DNA from 3 places in the Amycolatopsis sp. cg9 genome. Region 3 is predicted to be linked to each of the others. Evidence: riboswitches for the same ligand, from Rfam matches in the RefSeq annotation. Region 3 holds a riboswitch; each other region holds the start of a gene.
What was found. A riboswitch is a leader RNA that binds a small molecule or an ion and turns the genes downstream of it on or off. The one in region 3 is predicted to bind S-adenosylmethionine.
Positions count from the first base shown of each region.

Region 1: linked by a shared signal. The riboswitch ahead of AB5J73_RS28675 (aminotransferase class V-fold PLP-dependent enzyme) and the one ahead of AB5J73_RS06170 (methionine ABC transporter ATP-binding protein) in region 3 are both predicted to bind S-adenosylmethionine.
Region 2: linked by a shared signal. The riboswitch ahead of thrC (threonine synthase) and the one ahead of AB5J73_RS06170 (methionine ABC transporter ATP-binding protein) in region 3 are both predicted to bind S-adenosylmethionine.

Region 1 covers NZ_CP166850.1:6,162,858-6,167,523, reverse strand. The annotation lists gene AB5J73_RS28690 (RluA family pseudouridine synthase) at 1-281, opposite strand, end outside; gene lspA (signal peptidase II) at 278-928, opposite strand; gene AB5J73_RS28680 (hypothetical protein) at 952-1,566, opposite strand; gene AB5J73_RS28675 (aminotransferase class V-fold PLP-dependent enzyme) at 1,583-2,941, opposite strand; SAM riboswitch class IV at 2,980-3,094, opposite strand; gene AB5J73_RS28670 (M23 family metallopeptidase) at 3,168-3,818, opposite strand; gene AB5J73_RS28665 (potassium/proton antiporter) at 3,926-4,666, opposite strand, start outside.
Region 2 covers NZ_CP166850.1:10,021,386-10,026,051, forward strand. The annotation lists gene AB5J73_RS46165 (VOC family protein) at 1-216, opposite strand, end outside; gene AB5J73_RS46170 (DMT family transporter) at 240-1,103, opposite strand; gene rpsT (30S ribosomal protein S20) at 1,432-1,692, shown strand; gene holA (DNA polymerase III subunit delta) at 1,750-2,730, opposite strand; SAM riboswitch class I at 2,879-3,012, shown strand; gene thrC (threonine synthase) at 3,026-4,291, shown strand; gene AB5J73_RS46190 (ComEC/Rec2 family competence protein) at 4,334-4,666, opposite strand, start outside.
Region 3 covers NZ_CP166850.1:1,377,419-1,382,084, reverse strand. The annotation lists gene AB5J73_RS06180 (transglycosylase family protein) at 1-420, shown strand, start outside; gene rsmA (16S rRNA (adenine(1518)-N(6)/adenine(1519)-N(6))-dimethyltransferase RsmA) at 550-1,401, shown strand; SAM riboswitch class I at 1,528-1,618, shown strand; gene AB5J73_RS06170 (methionine ABC transporter ATP-binding protein) at 1,831-2,844, shown strand; gene AB5J73_RS06165 (MFS transporter) at 2,904-4,298, opposite strand; gene AB5J73_RS06160 (TetR/AcrR family transcriptional regulator) at 4,403-4,666, shown strand, end outside.

The DNA of each region.
Region 1 (4,666 bases), 4.8 Mb from region 3:
GAGAGCACCACGATGTCGTCGTCGTCGTGGAGGATCCGCATGCCTTCGACCGGCTCCGCCACGACCTCGACGGGGTTCGCCGGCTCCGGCAGCGTGATCTCCAGGAGGCCGCCACCGGACAGCCGGTCGGACTTGCCGGCGGGACGGCCGTCGAGCAGCACGTCGCCGGCTTCGGCCAGCTCGGCGACGACCGTGCGGGACAGGCCGAGCAGCTTGGCGAGGCCGGCGTCGACCCGCATCCCGTCGAGCCCGTCGGGCACCGGGAGCATCCGCGAGCTCACGCCTGCTCCTCCTGGGTCTTCTCGATCTTCTTCTTGTCCTTGGTCGAGGTGCCGTCGTAGTCCTTGCCCAGCAGGGACAGCAGCACGATGAGCGCGCCGCCGACGCAGATCGCCGAGTCCGCGATGTTGAAGATCGCGAAGCCCTTGCCGTTGGGGGCGAACGCCGAGATGAAGTCGACGACGTGGCCCTGCAGCCCGCCGGGCGCGCGGAAGATGCGGTCGGTGAGGTTGCCGGTGGCGCCGGCGAGCACCAGCCCGAGGCCGATCGCCCAGCCGATCGAGCGCAGCCGCCGCGACAGCCAGATGATCGCGATCACGACGGCGAGCGCGACCAGCGCCAGCACCCACGTCATGCCGGTGGCCATCGAGAACGCGGCACCGGGGTTGCGGATCACCTGCAGGTAGATGAGGCCGCCGAGGATCTTGACCGGCTCCTTGCCCTCCAGGTTGGCGGTGACCAGGTTCTTCGTCACCAGGTCGATCGCCCAGAACACGACGGCGATCGCGAACACCCAGCCGACCCGCCGCTTCGGCAGCAGCGGTTTCGCCGGGACCTCGGGGTTCTCCGGGGCGTCGGCCGCCTGGTCGGGCACCGCCTCTTCGGGCGCGGCGGTGTCGGGTTCGGGACGGCTGGGCTCGGTGCTCACCGCTCCATTGTCCACGGCGCTGGTCACGCGGTGTCGCGGCGGTGCCGCAGGAGCGCGGTGAAGGCGGCGGCGAGCAGGACGGCCGCCGCCAGCAGCACGCCTGCGAGATCCGCCGAGAGGACGACGGCCACGAGCGCGAACAGGGCCGCGGTGACCAGGACGAAGACACTGCGCTCGTACGCCGCGAGCACCAGCAGGCCGAGAGTGGCCAGCAGCGGGCCGCGCAGCCCGTCCCCGAGCCGGAACTGCCAGGACCCGACCAGGTCGAGCAGCGGGACGGCGAGCAGCGCCCCGAGCGCGCCGAGGACGAACCACCCGGTGCGGGCCGGCCGCAGCGCGAGGGCGTACCAGACGGCCGTGCCGGCCACCACGACGAGCAGGGCGACCAGCCAGACCGGCCCAGCGGGCAGCCCCGCGCCCGGCAGGTAGTAGGCGTCCTGGGTGAAGAACTGCGCCGCCGGGTAGCCCGTGCCGCCGACACCACCGGTGCCGAGCGGGTGTCCCGGCGGTCCGGACACGAGGTTCACGGAGTCGCCCTCGGCCGGGCTCCGGCGCGACAGCAGCTGCACGGCCGCCGCCCCGATCTGCGCGAACCCCAGCAACGCCAGCGGAAACCAGAAACGCGGCCCTCTCCCCATCGGGCCAGGCTAGCGCTCAGCAGAACGGCGGGAGCTCCCGCGGGTCGCCGACCGGGGCCCAGCGGCCGTCCACCTTCGCGTACTCCCAGTCCGCTCCGCGCGCGACGATCCGGCGCAGTGCCAGCAGCACGCGGTCGACGTGCTCTTCGGTGCTGCCCAGGCCGAGGCTGACGCGGATCGCCTGCTGCCCCTCGCCACCGGCGACGGCGATCAGGCGCTTGGCCGCGATGTGGGCGCAGAAGGCGCCGTCGCGCACGCCGATGCCGTATTCGGCGGAAAGCACCGCCGCGAGCCAGCCGGGGTCGAACCCGGCGACGGTGAAGCTGACCGTGCCGACGCGGTCGACCGGCGCGTCGAACAGCCGCAGCTCGGCGCAGCCCGGGATGCTCTCGAGTCCCTTGCGCAGCCGGGCGAGCAGGGCCTGCTCGTGCGCGGCGACGGCGTCCCAGTCGCGGGAGAGGGTCTCGCACGCGACGCCGAGCGCGTACACGCCGACGGTGTTGGGCGAACCGGCTTCGTGGCGCTCCGGCCCGTCGTTCCAGACGACGGCGTCCCCGGTGACGAGCTTGGTCGCGCCGCCGCCGGCGAGGTACGGGCGCGCGGCGCGCAGCCAGTCGGCGCGGCCGATCAGCGCGCCCGCGCCGAAGGGCGCGTACAGCTTGTGGCCGGAGATGGCGACGTAGTCGACGTCGAGGTCCCGGATCGAGATCCGGCGGTGCGGCGCGAGCTGCGCGCCGTCGAGGGCGATGCGGGCGCCGTGCTTCCGCGCCACGGCGGCGATCTCGGCCACCGGGAGCAGCTCACCGGTCACGTTGGACGCCCCGGTGACGACCACGAGCCGGGGCCCCTGCGGGGAATCCGCGAGCGCTTCGTCCACAGCGGACACCGCTGCGAGGCGCGTGCGCGGGGTCGGGATCCGCCGGACGTTCGGGCCCTGCCACGGCAGCAGCGCGGCGTGGTGCTCGGTGTCGAAGACGACGACGCTCGTGTTCCGCGGCAGGCTGCGCGCGAGCAGGTTGAAGGAGTCGGTGGTGTTGCGGGTGAAGACGACGGTGTCGGTCCGGCGGGCGTCGACGAACCGGCGCAGGACGTCGCGGGTGCGCTCGTAGAGCTTGGTGGAGACCTGGGAGGCGAAGCCGGCGCCGCGGTGGACGCTGGCGTACCAGGGCAGGAACTCGTCGACCTTGGCGCGGACGGCGTCGAGGCAGGGGGCGCTCGCCGCGTGGTCGAGGTTGGCGTAGCCGATGGTCTCGCCGGTGACGAGCGGGACCCGCAGCGACGCGCCGGCGGCGGTGGGGATGCCTTGCGGGGCACCGGTTTCGACGGGCGTGGCGGGGTGGACGGTGACGCTGGTGCGGTCGATGGCGAGAGTCATCGGGTGCCTCCTCGGCGGTCCGGGGGACCCCGGCGAGGGGCCCGCGCTTGCCCGTCGCGGGACGCGACCGGCCCGGTCTTCACCCGGGGCACCCCACCGCGGTAGGAGGGTTGCCGGCCAGCAAGCCGGGGCTTGACGCTGGCACTCATGACCTGGCACAGAAGGTAACCGAGAACGCTCCGGGTGGCCAACCCCCGCCTCACATTCTGAGACGCCGCTCACAAACTCAGGGCTTCGCGCGGAACCGCCCCGGCAGTTCGGTGACCGCGTCGTCCGCGACGTGGGTCGCGGTGCCCTCGTACTGCTCGGCACCCGCCGTGAACCGCCAGCCGCCCAACGACTTGCCGTCGACCGGCTCGCCGTACGCCGTGGCGAGGGTGGTCGAGACCGCGCCGAAGGCGACGCCGTCCCAGTTCGCCGCCGGGGCGTCCGGGAGGGTCCAGAGCGTGAAGTGCACGTGGGCGCCCGTGCTGGTGCCGCCGCACGGCAGCGCGTTGCCGGTCGAACCGAGCACCGCGCCCGCCTCGACGTGCTCACCGTCGGTGACCGCGATACCTTCCATGTGGTAGTAGCCGGTGCGCCAGCCACCCGCGTGGTCGATGGTCACCCAGTCGCCGCCGGCGCAGTGCTGCAGGTGGACGGTGCCGGCGAGCGGCGCGCGCACGGTGCGGTCGGCGGGGCTGAAGTCGATGGCGTTCTTCACGCCGGTGCTGCCGTCGTCGGAGTGGATGCCGGCGGAGTAGACCTGCTGGCCCGCCTTGAACGGCAGCGCGAGCGCCGGGAACGGGGCCGCTTCGGCGGTCGCGGCCGGCGCGCCGAGCAGGCCGAGTGCCGTGGTGATCGTGGCAGCCGCGGCCGCCCAGCGCAGTTTCGTCACCCTGTGTACTCCTTTGGCGTGAACACTCACCCATTCGAATGAGCGCACAGTAAGCCAAAAGGAGGACAGCAGGGAAGATCAGGTGAGGTTTTCGTGAGCCGGCCGCGTCAGCGCCCCGACTCGCCCTTCCAGCGGGCCAGGCGCCCGGCCCGGTCGACCGCGCGCAGCCGTCGCTCGGCGGCGTCGCGCACCACGGACGTCGTGACCACGAGGAGCTGGTCGTGCTCCTGCAGCCGGCTGGTCTTCTGCGGGGTGAAGCCCGCGCCGCCGCGCACGACCAGGCTGACCGTCGCGCCGACGGGCAGCCGCAGCTCGGACAGGTACACGCCGTGCAGCTTCGACCCGGGCTGGATGCGGACCTGCAGCAGCTCGGCGCCGAGCTCGTCCAGCGGTGCCGAGTCGACCTCGATCTCGTGCGCCTCGGACTTCTTCGCCAGCCCCAGCCAGCGCGCGAGCGGGCCGAGCGTCGCGCCCTGCAGCAGCGTCAGCACGATGACCAGCACGAACACCGCGTCGACCAGCCGCTGCGCGCCCGGCACCCCTTTCGACAGCGGGATCATGGCGAGCACGATCGGCACCGCGCCGCGCAGCCCGGCCCACGACAGGAAGGCCTGTTCCCGCCACGGCAACCGGAACGGCAGCATCGACAGCACGACGGAGATCGGCCGCGCCAGCAGCAGCACGACGGCGCCCGCGACCAGGCCCGCCACGATCGCGTCGAGCAGCCGGCCCGGCGAAGCGAACAGGCCGAGCAGCACGAACAGCCCGATCTGCGCCAGCCAGCCCAGCCCCTCGGCGAACGAGAGCGTGTCCGAGCGGTGCGGCAGCCGCGAATTGCCGAGCACCAG
Region 2 (4,666 bases), 1.8 Mb from region 3:
CCCGGCGAGGTCCCGGACCTGCAGCCAGAGCACCAGGTCGGGCGACGAGCCCGCTTCGCCCGTGCCGGAGACCTCCAGGGAGCCGTGCCCGAGGAAGAACACGGTGCCGCCGGGGAACTCGCGCTCCACGGCCAGGCCGAGGGTGTCGCGGTAGAACGCGGTGGTCGCCGCGGTGTCGCGCGGGCGGATGATCAGCCTGCTCTTCAGGACTTCCATCGCACCATCCCTACCGGACGGGTTCAGGCGGCCGCAATCGCGGCGATGCCGGACAGCACGATCACCGAGCCGGCGAGTCGCCGCACCGCGTCGCTCTCGCCCAGCACCAGCCACGCGGCGAGGCCGCCGAGCACGATGCTCAGCTCCCGGGCCGGTGCGACCAGGCTCACCGGCGCCATCGTGAGGGCGAACAGGACGAGGATGTAGGCGACCGGCGACAGCAGCCCGACGACGAACACCTCGCGGCGCTGCTCGCGCCAGATCCGGGCGACCGCGCCGCGGTCGGCCAGCGCGCCGGGCACGAGCAGCACGCTCTGCAGGATCGAGCCGAGCCCGAAGTAGACGACCGGCGGCACGCCGAGGCCGGTCACCGAGTGCGCGTCCCAGAGCGTGTAGCCGGCGATGACGGCGCCGGTCAGCAGGCCGTAGACGATCCCCGCCCGGCGGCCGCGGGGCTCGCCGTCCGTGCGGCCGGTGCTGATCACCAGCACCCCGGCGATCACCAGGAACGCGCCGAGCAGGCCGAGCCGGCCGGGCCGTTCGCCGAGCACGAGGACGGCGGCCAGCACCGACAGCAGCGGCCCGGTGCCCCGCGCCACGGGGTAGACGACGGAGAGGTCGCCGACGCGGTACCCGCGTTGCAGGACGATGCCGTAGGCGATGTGCAGCACGGCCGTGACGACCCCGGCCAGCAGCCAGCTCCACTGTGGACGGTCGGCCTCGACGACGAGCTGCACGACGGTGACCGGCAGCAGCACGACCGCGCCCACGGTGTAGTAGAGCCAGACGAACTGCGTGCCCCCGGCGGAGATCCGCTTGGCGGCGAGGTTCCACGCGGCGTGCACGACGGCGGCGACGAGGACGAGGGACAAGGCGGTGGCGTTCACGGGACCCCTTCGGGTTTTCGCGCGCGCGAAAACCGGGTCCTCCAGGCTTTTGCCCCGTCAGATGAACGACCGGCCGTCCGGGCCCGCCGATGGTGCCGCTCGGACCAGGCCCGCCGGTCCTGGTTGTGTCGAGCTGGCTGCGCGGACCGGCGACGGAACCCTAGGCACTGCCGTCACCCACCGTACTCCCGGCTCCGGACGCCCGCGGCCCGGCTGTTAAAGTGGTCGCTCGCTGCCCGTGCGGCATTCCGTCATGGAGGAAACCCGCTTTCCGCGGGGCCACTTCAGCGCGGCGGCGATCTCACCGAGTGAAAGCAGGAGTTGCCTCATGGCCAACATCAAGTCGCAGATCAAGCGCATCACCACGAACGAGAAGGCGCGTCAGCGCAACCAGGCGATCCGGTCCTCGGTGAAGACCGCGATCCGCAAGGTCCGCGAAGCCGCCGAGGCCGGCGACAAGGCCAAGGCCACCGAGCTGCAGCGCGACGCCGCCCAGAAGCTGGACAAGGCCGTCTCGAAGGGCGTCATCCACGCCAACCAGGCCGCCAACAAGAAGTCGGCGCTGGCGAAGCGCGTCAACGCGCTCTGAGCTGGTTGATTTCTGGGAAGGCCCCGGCTCCGGCCGGGGCTTTCTCCGTGTCCGGGGTCAGCGGTCGCCCTTGGCCGCCGCGACCTCGAGGACCGCTCGTTCCAGCGCGTAGCCCGGGTCCGCCGCCACGCCCTTGACCTCGGCGTTCAGCCGCGCGACCACCCGCATTGCCGTGGCCAGGCCGTCCTGGTTCCACCCGCGGGACTGGCCCTGCGCCTTCCGGATCTTCCACGGCGGCATGCCCAGCTCGCCCGCCATCTGGTTCGGGTTCCCGCGACCGGCGCCCGAGACGCGCGCGATCGTGCGGACCGCGTCGGCCAGCGCGTCGGCCACCAGGACGTGCGGGACCCCCAGCTGCATCGCCCAGCGCAGCGACTCCAGCGCCGCCGAACGGTCGCCGCTGACCGCCTTCTCCGCGACCGCGAACCCGGTCACGTCGGCACGGCCGCGGTGGTACCGGTGGACCGCGTCGGTGTCGATCGTCCCACCCGTGTCGGCCACCAGCTGATTGGCCGCCGACGAGAGTTCGCGCAGGTCGGAGCCCACGGCGTCGATCAGCGCGGCGACCCCGGCCGGGTCGATCTTGCCGCCCGCCCGGCGCACCTCGTGCCGCACGAACTGCTCGCGCTCGGCCGGCTTCGTCAGCTTCGGGCATTCGGTGATCTCGGCCCCGGCCTTCTTCAGCGACGCCGGGAGCGACTTGCCCGCCTTGCTGCGGCCGCCGCCGGTGTGGACGACGACGAGCACGACGCCGTCCGCCGGGTCCTTCAGGTAGGACGCCACGGCGTCGGCCAGCTCCTGCGAGATGTCCTGAGCCGATTCGAGGACGATCACGCGGCCTTCGCTGAAAAGCGACGGGCTCACCAGTTCGGCCAGCTCGGGCGCTGTGAGATCGGACACCCGAGCCCGCGTCAGCTCGGCGGTGGGGTCCAGCGCGCGGGCGGCGGCCAGCGTGTCGCGGACGGCCCGCTCGATCAGCAGTTCTTCTTCACCCAGGACCAGGTGCAGCGGGGCCGGGGCGGTGGCTTGCGCGGTCACCCCCGAATCCTCTCACCCGCGCCGCGGTGCGCCCGCTCCGGTGATGTCGGGCGGCCACCGTGGCACGGTCGGAGCACGATGTCGTACGGTGTAGCCGAGGCAGCCCGCCCCGGGAACACCCGGTGTGCGCGCACCGACAACCGAATACCGCTCATCCAGAGGGGCAGAGGGAACGGCCCGACGAAGCCCCGGCAACCGGCGTACAGCCCGTCATCCCGCGATCGCGGGGTAGCTGACGACCACGGTGCCAATTCCGGCCCGCTTCGGCGGGGCAGATGAGGAAAGGAACCTCGCGATGACCGCAACCCTCGGCACGACCTCCACCACCAAGACCCCGGACCTCGGTCCCGCCGTCGAACTGGTGTCGAAGGAAGAGGGTCACCGGCAGCCGCTCGCCCCCGAATTCGTCTCCGCCGAAGACTTCTCGCCGCTCGAGGTCGCCTACGACTTCGGCCGCGTCCGCCGCGAAGACATCGAGGCCGGCCCCAAGAACATCTGGCGCTACAAGAAACTCCTCCCGGTTCCGTCCAACGTCGAAGAGATCCCCAACACCGAGCCGGGCGCGACCCGCCTGGTCCGCGCCGACCGCCTCGCCAAGGAACTCGGCCTCAAGCGCGTGTGGGTCAAGGACGACACGGGCAACCCGACGCACTCGTTCAAGGACCGCGTCGTCGCCGTCGCGCTGGCCGCGGCCCGCGAGTTCGGGTTCGAGGTGCTCGCGTGTCCGTCGACCGGCAACCTGGCCAACGCGACGGCCGCCGCCGCGGCCCGCGCCGGCTGGCGGTCGGTCGTGCTGATCCCGAAGACCCTCGAGCGCGCCAAGATCCTCACCACCGCCGTGTACGACGGCGACCTCGTCGCGGTCGACGGCAACTACGACGACGTCAACCGCCTCGCCACCGAACTGGCCGGCGAGCACCCGAAGTGGGCGTTCGTGAACGTGAACGTCCGGCCGTACTACTCGGAAGGCTCGAAGACGCTGGCCTTCGAGGTCGCCGAGCAGCTCGGCTGGCGCATCCCGCCGCAGATCGTCGTGCCGATCGCCTCCGGTTCGCAGTTGACCAAGGTGGACAAGGGTTTCCGTGAGCTGGGCCAGCTCGGCCTCGTGGACGCCAGCCCCTACAAGGTGTTCGGCGCGCAGGCCACCGGCTGCTCGCCGGTGTCGGCCGCGTTCCGCGCCGGCCACGACGTGGTCCAGCCGGTGAAGCCGGACACCATCGCCCGCTCGCTGGCGATCGGCAACCCGGCCGACGGCCCCTACGTGCTCGACGTCGTCAACCGCAGCGGCGGCGCCATCGAGGACGTCACCGACGAAGAGGTCGTCGAAGGCATCCGCCTGCTGGCCCGCACCGAAGGCATCTTCACCGAGACGGCCGGCGGCGTCACCGTCGCCACGGCGAAGAAGCTGGTCGAGACGGGCAAGCTGGACCCGGACGCCGAGACCGTGCTGCTGATCACCGGCGACGGCCTCAAGACCCTCGACGCGATCGAGAACCACGTGGGCCCCAAGGCGATCGTGCCCCCGTCGGCCGCCGCCGTGAACGAGGCGCTCGGCTACTGACGTTCCGCCGCCCGGGGCGGGCCGCGTGGCCCGCCCCGGGTTTCAGCGGCGAGGCGGGCCACGGGGCTCGCCCCGGCGCGCCACCGCCGGACCAGCCGTGTCCGCGACGACCGCCGTGTCGCCGTCCGCATCGGTCCGGGTGACCAGCGCGCCGAGCGCCGTCAAAGTGTCCATTGTGGACTTACTCGGGTGGCCGTAGGTGTTGCCGGCGCCCACGCTGACCAAGGCCACCCGTGGCGCCACCGCCGCGAGGAACGACGGCAGCGAGTAGCGCGAACCGTGGTGGGGGACTTTCAGCACCTCCGCTTTCAGATCACCGATGTCGGCCAGCAGGTCGGCCTGCGCGGCCAGTTCGACGTCGCCGGTCAGCAGCAC
Region 3 (4,666 bases):
GGCAAGACCAAGGTCGAGGACCCCGGCACGCCGGGCGAGAAGATGGTGACCTACAAGGTCACGCAGAAGAACGGCAAAGAGGTCGGCCGCGAGAGCATCTCCGAGCAGGTCATCACCCAGCCGAAGCCGAAGATCGTCCACGTCGGCACCAAGGAAGCCCCGACGCCGGCCATCGGCGACGGCTCCGCGTGGGACCGCATCGCGCAGTGCGAGTCGGGCGGCAACTGGGCCATCAACACCGGCAACGGCTACTACGGCGGCCTCCAGTTCGACAAGCGCACGTGGGACGCCTACGGCGGCGACGCGTACGCGAACCTGCCGAGCCAGGCTTCGCGCGAGCAGCAGATCGCGATCGCGGAGAAGGTCCGCGACGCCCGCGGCGGCTACAGCGCCTGGCCGGTCTGCGGCAAGAAGGCCTGAGTTCCGCTTCCAGAACATGGGCTGAAGGGGACTTTCCTCGCATCAGATGCGAGGAAAGTCCCCTTCAGTGCATCTCGCGCGATGAACGTCCCCTTCAGGGTGCCGGAGTGCGGTCGGTAAGCTCTGGCGGTGGTTGAACTGCTGGGACCGGCCGAAATTCGCGGGCTGGCGGCCGAACTCGACGTGCGGCCGACCAAGAAGCTCGGGCAGAACTTCGTGCACGATCCCAACACCGTCCGCCGGATCGTCGAGCTCGCCCACGTCGGGCCGGACGACGTCGTGCTCGAGGTCGGGCCCGGGCTCGGGTCGCTGACGCTGGGGCTGCTCGCCACCGGGGCACGGGTCGTCGCCGTCGAGATCGATCCCAAGCTCGCCGCGCGGCTGCCGGAGACCGTGGCCGAGCGGGGGCCCGAAGCCGCGGAGCGCCTGACCGTCGTCGGGGCCGACGCGCTGCGGGTCGCGAACGACGACCTGCCGGGCGCGCCGACCGCCCTCGTCGCCAACCTGCCCTACAACGTCGCCGTGCCGGTCGTGCTGCACCTGCTCGCCGAGGTGCCGTCGCTGCGGTCCGGGCTCGTCATGGTGCAGACCGAGGTCGCCGACCGGATGGCGGCCGGGCCGGGCAGCCGGATCTACGGCGTCCCGAGCGTCAAGCTCGCTTGGTACGGTCCGGCACGCAAAGTCGCCGCGGTGCCACGTTCGGTGTTCTGGCCGGTGCCCAACGTGGACTCCGCGCTCGTCGCGTTCGAACGCGCCGACGTCCCGGCGTCCGAGGACCGGGACAGTCTCTTCACCCTGGTGGACGCGGCTTTCTCACAACGCAGGAAAACGCTTCGCGCCGCACTCGCCGGCTGGGCGGGCTCGGCCGAGCGGGCCGGCGAGCTCCTGACGGCCGCCGGGATCGACCCGAAGACCCGTGGCGAGCAGCTCGACGTGCACGACTTCGCGCGGATCGCCGCTCGCGCGCAGGTCCGACGCTGAATCCACCACGGTGGCGGCGGTGAAAAACGCACGTTTTCGCCGTCAGCCCGTGACTCCGACACCTCCAGTCGTGTGATGTGGGCCAACGGGCTTGCTTTCGCTCCGTGGGATCGGCTTAACTCAGTACGTCCATCCCGAGCGACCGAGAGACCTGGCTCGTCGAAGTCGCAGCAACCACCCTCCACAGGGCAGGTGCTACCGCCAGGACCGATGGAGGCCGTTTTCGATGAAGAGGGTAGCTCGCCCCCTGCTGCTGACCAGGCGCCGCGTTGTCGACGAAGGTCGCCGCTCCGTCTCCGCATGTCGCCGCTCGCGCTGAGCTTCGTCTGAGCCGTCCCACCCTTCTTCACGCACCGTCCTATGCGGACGGACACTCGCTTGCGGCCGGGCGCGCCCACGTGCGCTGCGCCCTGTTTTTCTGGAGCTATCGTGATCACGGTCGAAAACCTGTCCAAATCCTTTGCCACCAACGGAAATTCGGTCGTCGCCCTGCGCGACGTGAGCGTCGACGTCCAGGCCGGCTCGCTGTTCGGCGTGGTCGGACCGGCCGGTTCGGGCAAGTCCGTCCTGGCCCGCTGCATCGCGCTGCAGGAGCGCCCCGACCGCGGGGTCGTCCGGCTCGACGGCCTCAACACCGGCACGCTCGACGGCCGCCGCCTCCGTGAGATCCGCCGTCAGCTCGGCGTCGTGTCGTCGAAGCCGGAGCTGATCGCCGAGCGCACGATCGCCGGCAACATCGCTTCCCCGCTGGAGCAGCTCGGCGTCGACGGCCCGCAGCGCCGCAGCCGGGTCGGCTCGCTGCTCGACCTCGTCGGCCTGACGCCGCGCGCCGCGCAGCGTCCCGGTGAGCTCACCGCGGGTCAGCTCCGCCGCGTCGCGGTCGCGAAGGCGCTGGCCGCCGCGCCCGCCGTGCTGCTCGCCGACGACCCGACCGCCGGCGTCGACCCGGAGGAGGCCGGCTCGGTGCTCACCGTGCTCGACCGCGCCCGCTCCGAGCTGGGCGTCACCGTCGTCGTCACCACGCCGGACGCCGGCGTCGTCCGGCGGCTCTGCGACGACGTCGCGGTGCTGGAAGACGGCACCGTCGTCGAGCGCGGCACCGTGCTCGACCTGATCTCGAACCCGGGCAGCCGCACCGCGCAGGCGCTGCTGCCGACCATCGAAACCCCGCGCTCGCAGAACGCGCGCTACGACCGCTCGGTCGACGTCGTGCTGGTCGGCTTCGCGTCGGTGGGCGCGCTGCTGCCCGAGGCCGCCGGCCGCTTCGACGTCGAGTTCGCCACCATCGGCGGCGGCCTGACCCGGATCGGCGACACCCCGGTCGGCCGCTTCCGCCTCGGCGTCCGCGGCGAGCGCGCCGACGCGGCGCTGGCGTGGGTCGCCGAGCGCGGCGGCCACGTCACCCAGACCGCCCGCGGTCCGCAGGCCGTCGTCGCCGCCTGACCCGCACGTGAAGGCCACCTTCAGGAACTTCAAGTTCCTGAAGGTGGCCTTCACGGCGTTCAGCGGCTGCCGCGCGGGAGGACCAGGAACGCGGTGAGGGCGGCCGCGGCGACGAGGGCCGCCGCCCAGGCCGACGCCGTCGTGTAGCCGTGGACGATCGCGGACGGCGTGGTCAGGCCGGCCGAAGCCGCGGTGGCGATCGTGTTCAGGGCGGCGGTGCCGAGGGACGCGCCCACCTGCTGCGACGTCGTCACGAACGCCGAGGCCGCGCCCGCGTCGCGCGCGCCGACGTCACGGGTCGCGACGTTCAGCACCACCGGCATGCACAACCCGGCTCCGACCCCCAGCAGCAGCTGCATCGGCAGGACGACCGCCACGTAGGACGCGTCCGGGGTCAGCCGCGTCGCCGCCAGCAGCCCGCAGGCCAGCAGGAGCAAGCCGCCCGCCAGCAGCGGCCGCGGGCCGACGCGCGGGAGCAGGCGGCCCGAAAGCTGCGTCGACGTCAGCATGTTCGCGCCCAGCGTCGGCAGGAACGCCAGGGCCGCGGCGAGCGCGCCGTAGCCCATCACGATCTGCAGCTGGTAGGTCAGGAACAGGAACATCCCGAACGCGCCGAACGAGGCCGCCCCGACGGTCAGGTAGGCGACGGCGCGAGCGCGGTCGCGCACCACCGCGAGCGGCAGCAGCGGGTGCGGGTGCCGGGCCTGGCGCAGCGCGAACCAGCCGAGGAGTGCCACCGAGAGCGCGAGGAAACCCAGTACTGGCAAGGAAAATCCTTGAGTGGCCACTTCGGACAGTGCGTGCACGAGCAGGACGACGCCGCCGCAGCTGAGCGCCGCACTGGTCCAGTCCAGCCGGGTGTCGCGGTGCGCGGCCGTCGGTGGCACGGCGAACCAGGCGCCCAGCCCGGCCAGCACGGCGATCGGCACGTTGACGTAGAGGCTCCAGCGCCAGTCGAGGAACTGGGTCAGCGCGCCGCCGACGGTGAGGCCCAGCGCGGAGCCGGACATCATGATGGCGCTGAAGATCCCGAACGCCTTACCGCGTTCGCGCGGGTCGGTGAAGGTGAGCGTCAGCAGTGACATCGTCGACGGCGCCAGCAGCGCGGCGAACACGCCCTGCGCGGCCCGCGCCCCGATCAGCCAGCCCGCCGACGGGGCCGCGCCGCCCACCGCGGACGCCACGGCGAACCCCGCGATGCCGGCGAGCAGGGTGGTGCGGCGGCCGAGCCGGTCGGCCAGCCGGCCGCCGAGCAGCAGCAAGCCGCCGAACGCCAGCGTGTACGCCGAAATCGTCCACTGGCGGCCGGTGTCGGACAGGCCCAGCGCGCGCTGGGCCGAGGGCAGGGCGATGTTCACGACGGTCGTGTCGAGCACGACCATCAGCTGGGCCAGGCCCAGCGCGGCGAGCGCGAGCCAGCGGCCCGCGACGCGCGGTGGCGCGGCTGTGGTCATGGTGAACCCCCGGGGTAAGCTGTGGATGCATTGCTTGTCGGCCGACAAGCAATGCCAAGCTAAGTGATTGCTAGTCGGCCGTCAAGTAAGTTGAGGAGCGGAGCATGGCCGGGCGGCGCACCGACACGCGCGAACGCATCCAGCGCGTCGCGCTCGAACTGTTCGCCGAGCAGGGGTACGAGGGCAGCTCGCTGCGGGAGATCGCCGAGCGGCTCGAGGTGACGAAAGCCGCGCTGTACTACCACTTCCGCACGAAGGAGGACATCGTCACGAGCCTCCTGGAGGACTGGGGCGCGGCGCTCGACGACCTCCTCGGGCGCGAGACCCGGCCCGACCGGCTGCTCACCGAGTACGCCGAGCTGGTCGAG